4 regions of the Mesorhizobium sp. LjRoot246 genome follow, and region 3 is predicted to be linked to each of the others. Evidence: riboswitches for the same ligand, from Rfam matches in the RefSeq annotation. Region 3 holds a riboswitch; each other region holds the start of a gene.
What was found. A riboswitch is a leader RNA that binds a small molecule or an ion and turns the genes downstream of it on or off. The one in region 3 is predicted to bind cobalamin.

Region 1 (3,227 bases), 1.7 Mb from region 3:
CGAACAGATAGGTGACCGTCGACAGGCCGATATGCGGATGCGGACGAACATCCAGCGCCTGGCCGGCCCGCAGGATCGCCGGACCCATGCGGTCGAAGAAGATAAAAGGCCCGACCAGCCGCCTTTTGGCGGTCGGCAGGGCGCGGCGCACCTGAAAGCCACCGATGTCCTTGGCGTTCGGGATGACCATCAGCTCGATCTGATCGCTGGCAAAGGCGTCGCCGACTTCAGGGTCTTTGCCGGGGAAGAAGCTCATGGACTCTCCTTGTCGGCGGCAATGCCGCTTTCGCCACGTCAGGCAAACCTGATGGCTGCCTTTGCCCGCAGTTTGGCCGCCACTTCTTCACGATTGCGCGGATGCTGATGGGTTTCCAAGGAATCGAGCAGTTCGCGCGCCGATGCCGCGATGGCTTCGACGGCGTGGTCGAAGGCATGCTGGTTCTGCTTCGAGGGCCGCGTCGTTCCGCTCAGCTTGCGGACAAACTGAAGTGCCGCGTCGCGGACTTCGTCGTTGGTTGCCGGCGGATCAAAATTGAACAGGGTCTTGATGTTTCTGCACATCGCTTCCGTATCTCCTCTTGTCCTGGAGCGCTTTCAATCGACGGATGATATTCTCGATCACGATCATGTCCAAAAACCGGTAAGGCAAGACCATCATTCGGATCGCGCCTCAGTCCGCGTCGAGCGGCTCCGTTCCAACCGGCTTGCCGTCGCGCGACAGCCTGATCTTCTCGACCTTGTCCTCGGCGGCCTTGAGCAACCTGTCGCAATGCACCTTCAGCGCCTCGCCACGCTCGTAGATCCTGATCGACTGATCGAGCGGCACGTCGCCACGCTCCAGATCATCGACGATCTTTTCCAGCGCGTCGAGTGCCTGTTCGAAGCTCATCGCCTTGACGTCTTCGTTGATCTCATCGCCCATTATTCATCCTTTCATCAGCCGCCCGACATGGGCGGCGACCGAAAATGCCAATCCCTGCAGATCGTAGCCACCCTCAAGCAGGCTGACGAGCCTATTGCCGCTGTGGCGCGCCGCACGCTGCATCAGCTGGCCGGTCGCCCAGTCGAAATCATCCTCGGTCAGGTTGATCTCCGCCAGCGGGTCGCGGTGGTGCGCATCGAACCCCGCCGAAATAATGATCAGGTCGGGCGCGAAATTGTCGAGCGCCGGCAGCACACGCGACAGGAAAGCGTCGCGGAAGACCTCGCTGCCAGTCTGCGGCGCCAATGGTGCGTTGACGATGTTGCCGGCGCCGGTTTCGTTCTTTGCCCCGGTGCCGGGATAAAGCGGCATCTGGTGTGTCGAGCAATAGAGCACCGACGGATCGTCCCAGAAAATATCCTGCGTGCCGTTGCCGTGATGCACATCCCAGTCGACGACGGCAACACGCTCGATGCCATGCTTCTTCTGCGCATAACGCGCCGCGATCGCTGCCGTGTTGAACAGGCAGAAACCCATGGCCGTGGTTTTTTCGGCATGGTGGCCGGGCGGCCGGGCGGCGACGAAGACGTTGTCGGCGCGGCCTGCAAAGACGTCGTCGATGGCGGCGTTGGAGGCGCCGATCGCAGCGATCGCCGCTTGCCAGCTTTTCGGGCTGACTGACGTGTCGCCGTCGATGCGCGCAATCCCCTCGTCGGGAATGGCGGCGCGCACGCGGGCGACGAAATCGGCGGGATGCGCGTAGAGAATGGTGGCCTCGTCGCCTTCCGGCGCCTGGACACGATCGAGCGCGGCAAAGGCTTCGTCGTCCAGCACACGCTCGATAGCGCGCAAGCGGTCCGGCCGCTCGGGATGGCCGGGCGGCGTAAGGTGCTCGAGGAAGATAGGATGGGTGTAGAGACGAGTGGTCATCGTCCTAATCTAGTGACCCGGATCGACAAAGGCCATGCACGGGCGGCCAATGACTGGGGAAAATCGCGTCTGCGTCCGTTCGTGTCGGTGCAGGCATTGGCGTCCTCAGCGCTTCGGCGTAAGGTCCCTCGCACTGCCTGGTGCCCGCCGCAAGCGGGAGAATCGGGAACACGGTTGAACTCCGTGGCGTGCCCAACGCTGTAAGGGGGACCGCGCCGGTAAATGCCACTGTCGATGACGGGAAGGCACCGGACGCGGGTTGATCCCGAGCCAGAAGACCGGCCTGGCAGGCATCGTTATCCGCATGGTCAGGCGGATGACATCGATTGCAATCGCAAGGGGACAAGCGATGCCGGAACATTTGACCGCTGCCATTGACGAAGGATTCGACCAGAGTGCGCGCGATGCGGTCTATCGCGCCATGTTCACGCGGCGCGATGTGCGCAGCCATTTCCTGCCCATCGGACTTGACGATGAGGTGTTGGCGCGGCTGCTGCTTGCCGCCCATCACGCGCCGTCGGTCGGCTTCATGCAGCCGTGGAACTTCATCGTCATCCGCGATGCCGGACGACGCGAAAAGGTGCGCGACCTGTTCCTGGCAGCGCGCGAGCAGGAGCTGCCGGCCATTGAGGAAGACAGGCAGGCGCTCTACCGCAAGCTCAAGCTGGAAGGCATCTGCGAAAGCGCGCTCAACATCTGCATCACTTGCGACCGGCAGCGCTCGAAGGGCTCGCCGCTGGGACGCTTGCACAATCCGGAGATGGATCTCTACAGCACGGTCTGCGCGGTGCAGAATTTCTGGCTGGCGGCGCGCGCTGAGGGCGTCGGTGTCGGCTGGGTCAGCATCATCGAGGCGCAGGCGCTGAAAAGCCTGCTGTCGATTCCCGAGCATGTGACGCCGGTCGCTTATCTCTGCGTCGGCCGGGTTTCCGAGTTCGCGCCAAAGCCGGATCTTGAAACGCATGGCTGGGGACGGCGGCTGCCGCTGCCGGAGCTGATCATGAGCGAGACTTTTTGCGGGCAAGGTGAGGCGCCGCTGAAGTCAACCGTGGCGCGTCTCAACGCCGTCGATACCGCGCCGGATCAGGGTGTCGCGTCGGCCGTCCCCCAGCGCGAGCCGCCGAAGGAGGCGAGTGCCTTGTCCTTGAGCTCCCTGAACTTCGACGACGCCTCGGCCAGCCGGGTGTCCCAGGCGGGATCAGGCACCTGGCCCTCTATGGTCTTGAAATAGACCTGCATCAGGCAAGCGATGGCGAAGGGCTCGATGAAAGCCGCCTTGAAGGCCCAGGCGAAGACGATGGCGAGCACGAAGGCCCAGCCGGCGAGTTGGCCAGGCATCAGGAAGAGAATGGCGCCGGCGGGCGCCAGCATAGCC
Region 2 (3,227 bases), 1.2 Mb from region 3:
CGCCGGTGAAGGCCGCGACCGGCAACGTCCAGATGCCAAAACTGTCGCCGAAGACGGTGATGACGGAAACAGCGCCGGCGGCGGCGCCCGAGGACAGGCCGAACAGGAACGGGTCGGCAAGATCGTTGCGAGTTACCGTCTGCAACAGCGCACCGACGACGCCCAGGCCGGCGCCGACGCAGATGGCGAGGATCGTGCGCGGCAGCCGCAGGTCGACGACGATCTTGCCGACCGGCCCGGGCACATCGTGCCCGCCCAGACCGATTGCACGGCCGAGCGAGGCAACGACGTCGGTCAACGGGATCAGCGTCGAGCCATAGGCGATCGACAGCAGAGCGAGAGCGGCGATCACCGCCGCTCCCACCAGCATGGCCAGTGCAAATGCCGGATGGCGCAAGGTCAAAACGCTTCCGGGTGCATGGCCTTGGCGATCTTGCCGATCGCTTCGATGTTGGCCGGTCCAGGCGTCAGCTCGGCATAGCGCAAGGCGACGAAGCGCTCGTTCTTGACCGCGTCGGTCTCTTTCATCGCCGGATGCGCCTTCAGGAAATCGAGCAGCTTCCTGTAGCCGCCGCCGTCCTGGTAATCGAGCAGGATGAGGAATTGCGGATTGCGCGACGCCACCGTTTCCCAGTCCGTGTTGCCCCAGCTGGTGTCCATGTCGGCCATGATGTTGTCGCCGCCGGCGGCTGATATCATGGCGCTCGGAATAGCGAATTTGCCCGCGGTGAACGGCTTGTCTTCACCGGAATCATAGAGGAACACCCGCGTACCCTTACGGTCGCCGACCTTGGCGGTGATGTCGGCGAGCTGCGTCTTCCAGCCCGAAACGAGCTTTTCAGCCTCGGCCTCCTTGCCGAAGATCGTGCCCAGCTTTTCGACGTCGCCATAGAGCAGGTCCATCGAGGCGGCGGGGCGGTTCTTGTCGAGATGGACGCAGCTTTCCGTCAACACCAGCGTCTTGATGCCGTGCGGGGCAAGCGTGTCGGGCGTCACCTCGCCACCCGGCTTCATGCCGTAATACCAGCCGGCGAAGAAGAAATCGGGCTCGACCGCGACCAGGTTTTCGAGCGTCGGATATTTGGGCGCCAGTTCCGGGATCGAGCCCTGCTCGGCCTTGAATTCGGGACCGACCTTGTACCATCCGGTGATGCCGGTCAGGCCGACGATCGACGGCTGCAGTTTCAGCGCAAAAGCCATTTCGGCCATGTTGAGATCCTGGACCACGGCACGCTTCGGCGGCGCGTCGAAGGTCAGCGGCTTGCCGCAGCTGTCGACCGTGACCGGGAAGGCCAGGGCTGTCGAGGCCAGCAGCGAGAAGGCAAGCGAAAAGGCAAGGCGTTTCACGGATTTTGCTCCTTTGTGGATGGGATTGGGTCGAATGCGGAACGGCTTCAATCAGGACGGCGGCGCGGCACGGTTCGGCACCTCGAACACCGTCAGTTCGCGGTCTTCGGTCGGATGGCGCAGGCGCAGCACATCGATGCCGAAAATCTCACGGATCAGCTGTTGCGTCAGCGCTTCGCGCGGTGCCGCGAGCGCTTGCAGACGGGCATGGTTCATCACCGCCACCCTGGTGGCGAAGGGCGCCACCAGCGCCAGGTCGTGCAGCACCGCGATCACCGTCATCTCGAAGCCGGCCACGAGTTCGAGCAGCTCGCCGCGGGCGCGCGGGTCGAGATGGTTGGTCGGCTCGTCGAGGAACAGGATCTTTGGCTGCTGGGCGATGGCGCGGGCCAATTGGGCGCGCTGTCGCTCGCCGCCCGACAGCGAGCCGATGGTGCGGCCAAGCAGCGGCAGCAGGCCGGTCCGGCGCAGCGCGTCGAAGACGATGTCGCGTTCCTCGCGCCTGCGCCTCAGCCCGGCATGCGGGACCCGGCCAAGCTCGACATAGTCGATCACCGCCAGCCGCGGATCGGGCTGGTCCGTCTGGCCGACCACGGCGATATGCAGTGCCCGCTCGGCGGCCGAAATCCTGTCGAGCCGCCGCCCACCGAGCTTCACCTCGCCCGAGCTTGGCCGCAGCATGCCCGACAGCATGCGCAGCAGCGTGGTCTTGCCGGCGCCGTTGGGACCAATGATGGCAAGGCGATCGCCAGCGGCCACCGACAGGCTGACCGCCTGGACCAGATCCCGCCCATTCGCCATGGCACAGAGGTGATGTGCTTCGAGAAGCGGCGCCGTCATCGGCTGCTGCCTGCCGGATTGCCGGGACGGCAAAGCGTGCACACGATGATGCGGTGATCGATAGGGCCGTCCAACTTTCCGTCACTTTCCAAAACTGGCGACGGAAGGAAGCTGGCGAGCCGGCCGACAAGACCGGGATTCGCGTCTCCTCCCGGCACACCCCGTCCGGTCAACTCATGCTGATGGCAGGTCTCCTGGCTTGCGGGTCGTTGCGCCATCCTGCCTTCCCAGCCTTGCCGGCCAGTGGCATTCACGGATTTTGCTCGCCGCTTACAGTTGCGGGGGCAGCCACGGTCTCGACCTGATCAGGCCTCACCGTGTTCCCTTTTCACCCCTCGCCTTTCGACTCGGGGACCATCATTGCCTCAGCGTAGATTTCCACCAATCGCTTCGCAACGGATTTCTGGGTGGGCCACTTGAGGGAAACAGACATTGCGCGCTCTCTTAATGTAATAACATAACATGTCTAAGAGATGACGCCGGCCGCTGTCAAGCGAAAGCCCCCAGCCGAATTGGCCTGTCAGCGGCAAGGAGCGCCTGGCCGGCTGGCCATCTCGGTGCGCAACTGCGGCGGGCATCGGCGCGGATTGCGCAGGATGCGCAATTTCGATCAAACTGGCCGCGTCAGGAAACGGCATCATGATCCGGCCAATGCGAGGAGAAAAATGAACCCGACCGAGAAAGCGCTGTGGTTCGTCGAAAGCCATCTGCCGGAAGCGATCTCGCTCGACGACGTCGCGCAAAGCAGCGGCGTGTCGCGCTTTCATGTGACGCGGGCTTTCGGGGCAGCCACCGGCCGCTCGGTGATGGGCTACATGCGCTCGCGCCGGCTGAGCGAAGCGGCGCGCAAATTGGCTGGCGGGGCGCCCGACATCCTCTCGGTCGCGCTCGACGCCGGCTACGCCTCGCATGAGGCTTTCACCCGTGCCTTCCGCGATCAGTTCGGCACCACGCCGGAGCTGGTGCGTGCGCAAGGCACACTCGACAAGCTCGACCTCGTGGAGCCGATCCTGATGGACCAGTCCTTTCTTGCCAACCTC
Region 3 (3,227 bases):
TGGCGTTAACGATACAGCCCAGCGACCGGTGGCGCATCGGACGTTCGTCCTATATCGTCAGTCTCCGGTTCAAGACATTGGCAAGGGCAGCAACCAAGCGTCCACTAATTACATAAGCGGATGCGCTTGTGCGACAGTGTAACTCACAGGCGCACACACGAATTCAAGAGCCGAGGCGGCGGTTATGGGTAGTCCTTGGGGTGCGATCCAGAAGCAGTCCGGCGGACAGGCTCAAGGCTACAACCTGTCGCCGCATACCCTCTCGGATTTGATCGGGTCTATCTATGATTGCGCGCTAGATCCCTCGCAGTGGGAACGAACGCTGGCGCAGATCATGCCGGCGATGTGCGGCGAGTCGATCATCCTTTCTCTCAACGATCTGCGCCGTGATCGCCTCCTGATCGACAAGAGCTTGGGCTGGGGACAGTTCGGGGTTGAGGAGAGGCAGAAACATATTCCCGAAATCCATGCGCGGCTGAACGAATGGTTCGCCAAGGGGCTTTCTCTCGATGCGCCCTTTATCGCTTCGCGCGAACTCTCCCCCAGTTATCTAGAGGACTCTGCGTACGTTCAGCACTGCCTGAAACCGCTCGGCATCGTTGATGTCATGCATCTTTTTCTGATGTACACGCCATCACATTTCTCTGAGATCGTGGTCTCGCGACATCAGCGGCACGGCATTGTTACCGAGCGAGAGATCGAAATCGGAATACTTCTCCTTCCGCATCTCCGCCGTGCGGTCACTATTAGCAATGTGCTCGACGCTTGTGCTATTGAGCGCGCACGTATCGAAGCAGCATTCGATGCGCTCCGCTGCGGAGTCGTATTGACCGACAGCGATGGCAGAATTCTTCATGCGAACCGGTCCGCAGAGCGCATGCTGCAAGTTGGCGCTGCCGTGCAAGGCACGGGCGGGATACTGACTGCCAAGGCACCCTCAGCAGCGCGAGAACTGGGCAAGGCGATTCGCCTTGCGGCCCGGAACGAGACGATGCTCGGCAAGACTGGTCTTGCCATCCGCCTTGCCGGACCGGAGGGTGCACCGGTCTTCGCCCATGTCCTGCCAATGAACGGCAGCGACTTGCGCGCACAGCTTCGGCCCGAGGCGGTGGCCGCCATATTCATAGGGCCGTCCATAACGGCAACCTTCGACTTGACGCCCGCCGAAACAAAAGAGTACCTGCGAGGCCGGTTTGGGCTGACAAGGGCAGAGGCTGAAGTCGCTTGGGAAATTTTAAAGGGCGACGGACGCAACGCGGCCGCTGCCCGACTTGGCATTGCAGCCACAACAGTCAGGGCGCATCTCACCAGCATCTTCGAGAAGACTGGTGTGCGCAGACAGGCTGAACTCGTCCGGCTGCTGACGTAGAGTAGAGCCACAATACTGGTCACAATGCGTCCTGTGATGCGTCAGCCGACACCCGGCCAGGAAAATTGTCAATTGCGACAGCGGCGGCCTCGGCTGGTACGACGCATTCGCGATGGTTGCCGGCGGAATTTGGTTTGCCGGAGGCGAGGATTCTGCCTATAGTCGCCGATGTCGTCGGTTCCATTTTGGAGCCAAGAGGGAATGCGGTTCGGGCGAGTTTCGCCCAATGCCGTGGCTGCCCCCGCAACTGTGTGCGGTAGTCCTCTCCATATGCCACTGAAGATTTTTCTTCGGGAAGGTGGGGAAGGGCGCTGATCCGCGAGCCAGGAGACCTGCCGGCGACAGGAAACTGACTTCGATGCCCTCGGGTGGAGGGCGAAAGGACAAGATATGACTGCCGCTTCCGTCTCCCTCGGCGCCTCCGTCTCCTCGCAGTCGCGCTTCATGCAGCTCGCGCTCGCCGCGCTGCTCGGCATTTTCGTGATGGGCTTTGTCGGCTTCTCGCATATCGATGCGGTCCACAATGCGGCTCACGACTACCGCCATTCGATGGCGTTTCCCTGCCACTGACGAGGGTCTGACATCATGAACCTGTTTCGCAACGTCGTGTTCATCGCGGCGATCGCAGGGCTCGTGGCCGGCGTCGTTCTCGCCTGCATGCAGGCCTATGCCACCGTGCCGCTGATTCTGAAGGCGGAAGTCTACGAACAGGCCGGCGGCGGCCACAGCCATGACCATGCCGCCGCGCCAGCGGCGCCTGCCGATGCCACCAGCGGCAACGCGATGAGCTCGGCCGCGCCGGCAACAAACTCCATGAGCGCTGCCACGCAAGCACCGGCTGAAGCGACGGCTCCAGCGAAGGACGAGGGTTGGGCGCCGGCAGACGGTTTCGAGCGTTTCGCCTTCAGCGTGCTTGCCAATATCGTCACCGGCATCGGCTTCGCGCTGATCCTGGTCGCGGTCTCCGAATTCGCCGGCGGCATCGGCAATTGGCGCCAGGGCGTGTTCTGGGGCCTGGCCGGTTTTGCCGTGTTCACGCTGGCGCCTGGCCTCGGCCTGCCGCCGGAACTGCCGGCCATGCCGGCGGCCGATCTCACGCAGCGCCAGATCTGGTGGTGGGCAACGGCTACGGCGACCGCGGCCGGGCTCGGCCTGATCGCCTTCCGCAAGTCGCTGCCGCTGGCGATCCTTGCCGTGGCCTTGATCGTCGCACCGCATATTGTCGGCGCGCCGCAGCCCGGCAGTTACGAGACGGCGATTCCGGAAGGCTTGCATCACCAGTTCGTGGTGGCGGTGACGGTGACCAATCTGGTGTTCTGGCTGGTGCTCGGCGCGGTCGTGGGCGTGGTTCGTGGCCGCTTCACCGGCACCGCGGCCAGCCTGCGCGACAGCTTTGCCTGATCGCAGCAAGCTGACCTTCGTCATCGGCGGTGCGCGCTCCGGCAAGAGCGCGCACGCCGAAATTTTGGCGACGGCCTTGCCGCCGCCCTGGGCCTATATCGCCACGGCGCAAGCCTACGACGACGAGATGCGTGAGCGCATAGCGCTGCACCAGTCGCGGCGCGGCGAGGGCTGGCTGACGATCGACGCTCCGCTCGATCTGACTGGCGCGCTCGAGGCTTTGCCGGACGATCAGCCGGTGCTTGTCGATTGCCTGACATTGTGGCTGACCAACCATATGCTGGCCGAACACGATTTCGATCTGGAATGCCGGCGATTGGCGGACGTGCTGTCGCGGCCGCGCGGGTCCTGGTTCGTGGTGTCCAATGAAGTCGGCCAGGGTATCGTGCCGGACAACGCATTGGCGCGCCGCTTTCGCGATGCCGCCGGCCGGCTCAACCAGCAGGTCGCTGCCGTC
Region 4 (3,227 bases), 3.1 Mb from region 3:
TCAGCCAGCGCAGCATCGACATCATCGGCGTCACGCCGGACCCTGCCGAAATGAACAGATATTTGGCCGCCGGGTGACTGTGCAGCGAAAAGTCGCCGGTCGGCCCATAGGCCTTGACGTGCGAGCCGGGCGTCAGATGGTCGAACATCCAGCGCGTGCCGGTGCTGCCCGCCTGCGCCTTCACCGTCACCGCGATCGAGAACGGCCGTGATGGCGAGGACGACAGCGTATAGGTGCGCATCAGCGGCCCGTCCGATGTCGGCAGTTCCAGCGTCACGAACTGGCCCGGTCTGTAGCGGAACCAGGTCTGGTTGTCGGAGCGGAAGGTGAAGGTCTTCACGTCAGGTGCTTCGTCGCTGACGCCGATCACTTCCAGCACCTGCAGCCTGTCGTTCCAGGGCGTCATCTGGTCGAGATGGCGATAGAGGCCAAGATCCGTCATCGCATTCATCCTTCTGTCCCCTTTGTTTTACGCTAGGCGACGCTGCGCAGGGCCGGCCGGCCGCCCTCGGCAAGGCGCGGCCCGATGAACGACGCGTACCATTCGACGAATTGGATCACGCCGCCCTCATGCAGCTCCGAATAGGGGCCGGGCTCGTAGGCGGGCGACAGGATGCCGAAGGCGTTTTCCTCGACGATGCGGCGGTCCTGGTCGTTGGTCTCGGTCCAGACATGGGTGAGGTCTTCGACGGTATAGTCGACACCCTCGACCGCATCCTTGTGCACCAGCCATTTGGTCGTCACCGCCGTTTCCGTGGCGCTGATCGGCAGCACCCGGAACGTCACCGCATGATCGATGAGAATGTGGTTCCACGTCGTCGGGTAGTGATAGTGCATCAAGGTGCCGATCCGGTCGGCGGAGACAGCGTCGGAGAGGTTCTTCTTCACCGCCAGTTTGCCGGTCATGGTGTAGCTGACGGCATCGCGCAGCAGCGGCGCGCGGGTGGCGCGGTATTGTCCGGCCGGATCGATGCGGAACTTGCTCGGCAGGCCTGATGCCTCGCATTTGGCCCAATGCGCGACCATCTCGGGGTCGCTGTCGGCGCCGTTGACGCCGGTCACGGTCGGCGCTTCGGGGAAGGTCTTGCACAGCTCGGGATGATTGGCGGCGCAGTGGTAGCACTCGCGGTTGTTTTCCCAGACCAGCTTCCAATTGCCCTTCTCGATGATCGTGCTCTCGAAGGCGATCTTTGCGTCGCGCAGCCGGTGCGGCAAAAGATAAGGCTCGATCATCGCCCGCATCGGCGCGAAATCCGCCGGCTCCTTGGCGAGGCAGATGAAGATGTAGCCGCCGACGCTCTCGTAGGCGACCGGCTTCAGGCTGAACTCACTCTTGTCGAAACCGTCGGCCATCTGGCGGGCAAACAGCAGGCGGCCGTCGAGCTCGTAGGTCCACTGGTGATAGGGGCAGACGAGCTTTGCCGCTGTACCCTTGTCGGTGTTGCAGACGCGGCTGCCGCGATGGCGGCAGGAATTGTGGAAGGCGTTGATCTTGCCTTGCTGGTCGCGGACAAGCACGACCGGATAGTCGCCGATCTGCACGGTAATGTAGCTGCCCGGCTTCGGTAGCTCGCAATCATGGCCAATGAACAGCCAATCGCGATACCAGATCAGCTCCATGTCGAGCTTGAAGTAGTCCGGGTCGGTGTAGAAGGGCTGCTCTAGCGAAAAGCCTTGCCTGCGGCTGCTCAAGAGCCTCAGCATGTCGTTGCGGATATCCATGTCCTGTCCTCGTTTCTAAGGACTGAACTGGTGGTGATGGAGGAAGGATTGGACGCAAGCCGGCTATGCGCCGGACATGCACGATCCACCTCTTGACCGCCCACCGCGATCAGTCGAGTCTAGAAATCTCGGGCTGGTTTCCGGGCTCTGGAGTTGTCCTTGCGGACCATCGCGACACCTTCCCAGGCACTTGCCCAGTGGTCTCCCGTTGCGACTTGAACTCCACCACCGTTGCGGGGGCAGCGCCGGATTCTGACCGGCTTCCCAATTCTCCGCCTCGTCGTCACGAAGCGGCACCTGAGATGTCATGATCTAATCACGATCGCGGACGCGTCATCGGCATGAAAACGACATCGTATCCATGCGGCGCGACACGGTATGCGAAACGTTCCGACTGACTGTTGCGGCTGAAGTCCCCCATATCGCGAGCGGCCATTTGCCGGTTGCGAGCTTCTCGAATCCGGCTCCTGGCGGGGTCAAAAAAGGTTAACGGTTTCGAAAAGTGACTATTAGCTCGTTCTAAAATCGAACCGAACGGTTCGTTTCTGTTGACGGTGCGTGCAGGACAGTGTGAACGCTGGGCCTCCGAAACAGTTGGTGATCCGCGTCGTAATTTTATCTAATCAATTGATATAAAAGAGAAAAATATCCCTGTAAGATGCCCTTGGCGCAATTTCAAGGTGTGGATTCATAGACCACATGGAACAACTTCGTGATTGGAAAAGGCGAGGTTGCCCTCCCACATCGGGGTTGTCCGAACGACGCGATTTCGTTCCCAAGACACGCCGCTAGACGGACGGAAAAAAAGAAAATACTGGAGTGCCAAAAATGAAAAAGATCATTCTCACTGCCGCCGCCGTTCTGGCCATTTCCGGCAGCGCCTTCGCTGATGGTAGCGACCACTACGGTTCGAACGCCCCGGCAGCCACTGCTGTCGACAACTCGTACACCGCTTCAGTCAAGAAGTCGGAACCGGCTGCTCAGACGCCTGTCCAGGGCAGCGACCGCAACCTCTTCGGCAACCGCTAACAGCCGATTCCCAGTTGATGGCGGGTTCGCCCGTCGCCCTGGCAAAGTCCAGAAATTCAGGAGACTGACATGAAGAAGATTATTCTTGCTACCGCCGCCGTTCTGGCCATCTCGGGTAGCGCTTTCGCCGCCAGCGACAACTTTGGCTCCAATGGCGCCAACCAGCCTGCCGTCACCTCGGTCGACAGTTCGCAGACGGCTTCTACGCAGAAGTCGGCACCGTCTGCTCAGACGCCTGCCCACGGCAGCGACCGTAACCTCTTCGGCAACAACTAACAGCCGATTCCCGGCAGACGGCGGGTCTGCCCGCCGCCCTGGCGAAAACCTAGAAAAATTCAGGAGACTAAAATGAACAAGATCCTTATTACCGCCGCCGCCGTTCTGGCCATCACCGGCAGTGCCCTCGCCGCTAGCGACAACTTTGGCTCCAACGGCGCCAATCAGCCTGCAGTCACTTCGGTTGACAGTGCGCAGAC

Region 1: linked by a shared signal. The riboswitch ahead of bluB (5,6-dimethylbenzimidazole synthase) and the one ahead of ACSQ3L_RS16795 (CbtB domain-containing protein) in region 3 are both predicted to bind cobalamin.
Region 2: linked by a shared signal. The riboswitch ahead of ACSQ3L_RS23095 (ABC transporter ATP-binding protein) and the one ahead of ACSQ3L_RS16795 (CbtB domain-containing protein) in region 3 are both predicted to bind cobalamin.
Region 4: linked by a shared signal. The riboswitch ahead of ACSQ3L_RS01865 (aromatic ring-hydroxylating oxygenase subunit alpha) and the one ahead of ACSQ3L_RS16795 (CbtB domain-containing protein) in region 3 are both predicted to bind cobalamin.

What each region holds. Positions count from the first base shown of each region.
Region 1 is NZ_CAXUSN020000001.1:5,165,545-5,168,771, forward strand. It holds gene ACSQ3L_RS25375 (pirin family protein) at 1-256, opposite strand, end outside; gene ACSQ3L_RS25380 (DUF2277 domain-containing protein) at 295-561, opposite strand; gene ACSQ3L_RS25385 (exodeoxyribonuclease VII small subunit) at 671-922, opposite strand; gene ACSQ3L_RS25390 (histone deacetylase family protein) at 926-1,852, opposite strand; cobalamin riboswitch at 1,974-2,153, shown strand; partial or broken gene bluB (5,6-dimethylbenzimidazole synthase) at 2,202-2,831, shown strand; gene ACSQ3L_RS25400 (hypothetical protein) at 2,936-3,227, opposite strand, start outside.
Region 2 is NZ_CAXUSN020000001.1:4,705,474-4,708,700, forward strand. It holds gene ACSQ3L_RS23085 (FecCD family ABC transporter permease) at 1-370, opposite strand, end outside; gene ACSQ3L_RS23090 (ABC transporter substrate-binding protein) at 400-1,347, opposite strand; gene ACSQ3L_RS23095 (ABC transporter ATP-binding protein) at 1,399-2,187, opposite strand; cobalamin riboswitch at 2,355-2,561, opposite strand; gene ACSQ3L_RS23100 (AraC family transcriptional regulator) at 2,853-3,227, shown strand, end outside.
Region 3 is NZ_CAXUSN020000001.1:3,472,873-3,476,099, forward strand. It holds gene ACSQ3L_RS16790 (helix-turn-helix transcriptional regulator) at 185-1,369, shown strand; cobalamin riboswitch at 1,528-1,723, shown strand; gene ACSQ3L_RS16795 (CbtB domain-containing protein) at 1,760-1,939, shown strand; gene ACSQ3L_RS16800 (CbtA family protein) at 1,955-2,770, shown strand; gene cobU (bifunctional adenosylcobinamide kinase/adenosylcobinamide-phosphate guanylyltransferase) at 2,763-3,227, shown strand, end outside.
Region 4 is NZ_CAXUSN020000001.1:405,042-408,268, reverse strand. It holds gene ACSQ3L_RS01870 (2Fe-2S iron-sulfur cluster-binding protein) at 1-442, opposite strand, end outside; gene ACSQ3L_RS01865 (aromatic ring-hydroxylating oxygenase subunit alpha) at 475-1,722, opposite strand; cobalamin riboswitch at 1,837-2,038, opposite strand; gene ACSQ3L_RS01860 (DUF680 domain-containing protein) at 2,551-2,751, shown strand; gene ACSQ3L_RS01855 (DUF680 domain-containing protein) at 2,821-3,027, shown strand; gene ACSQ3L_RS01850 (DUF680 domain-containing protein) at 3,100-3,227, shown strand, end outside.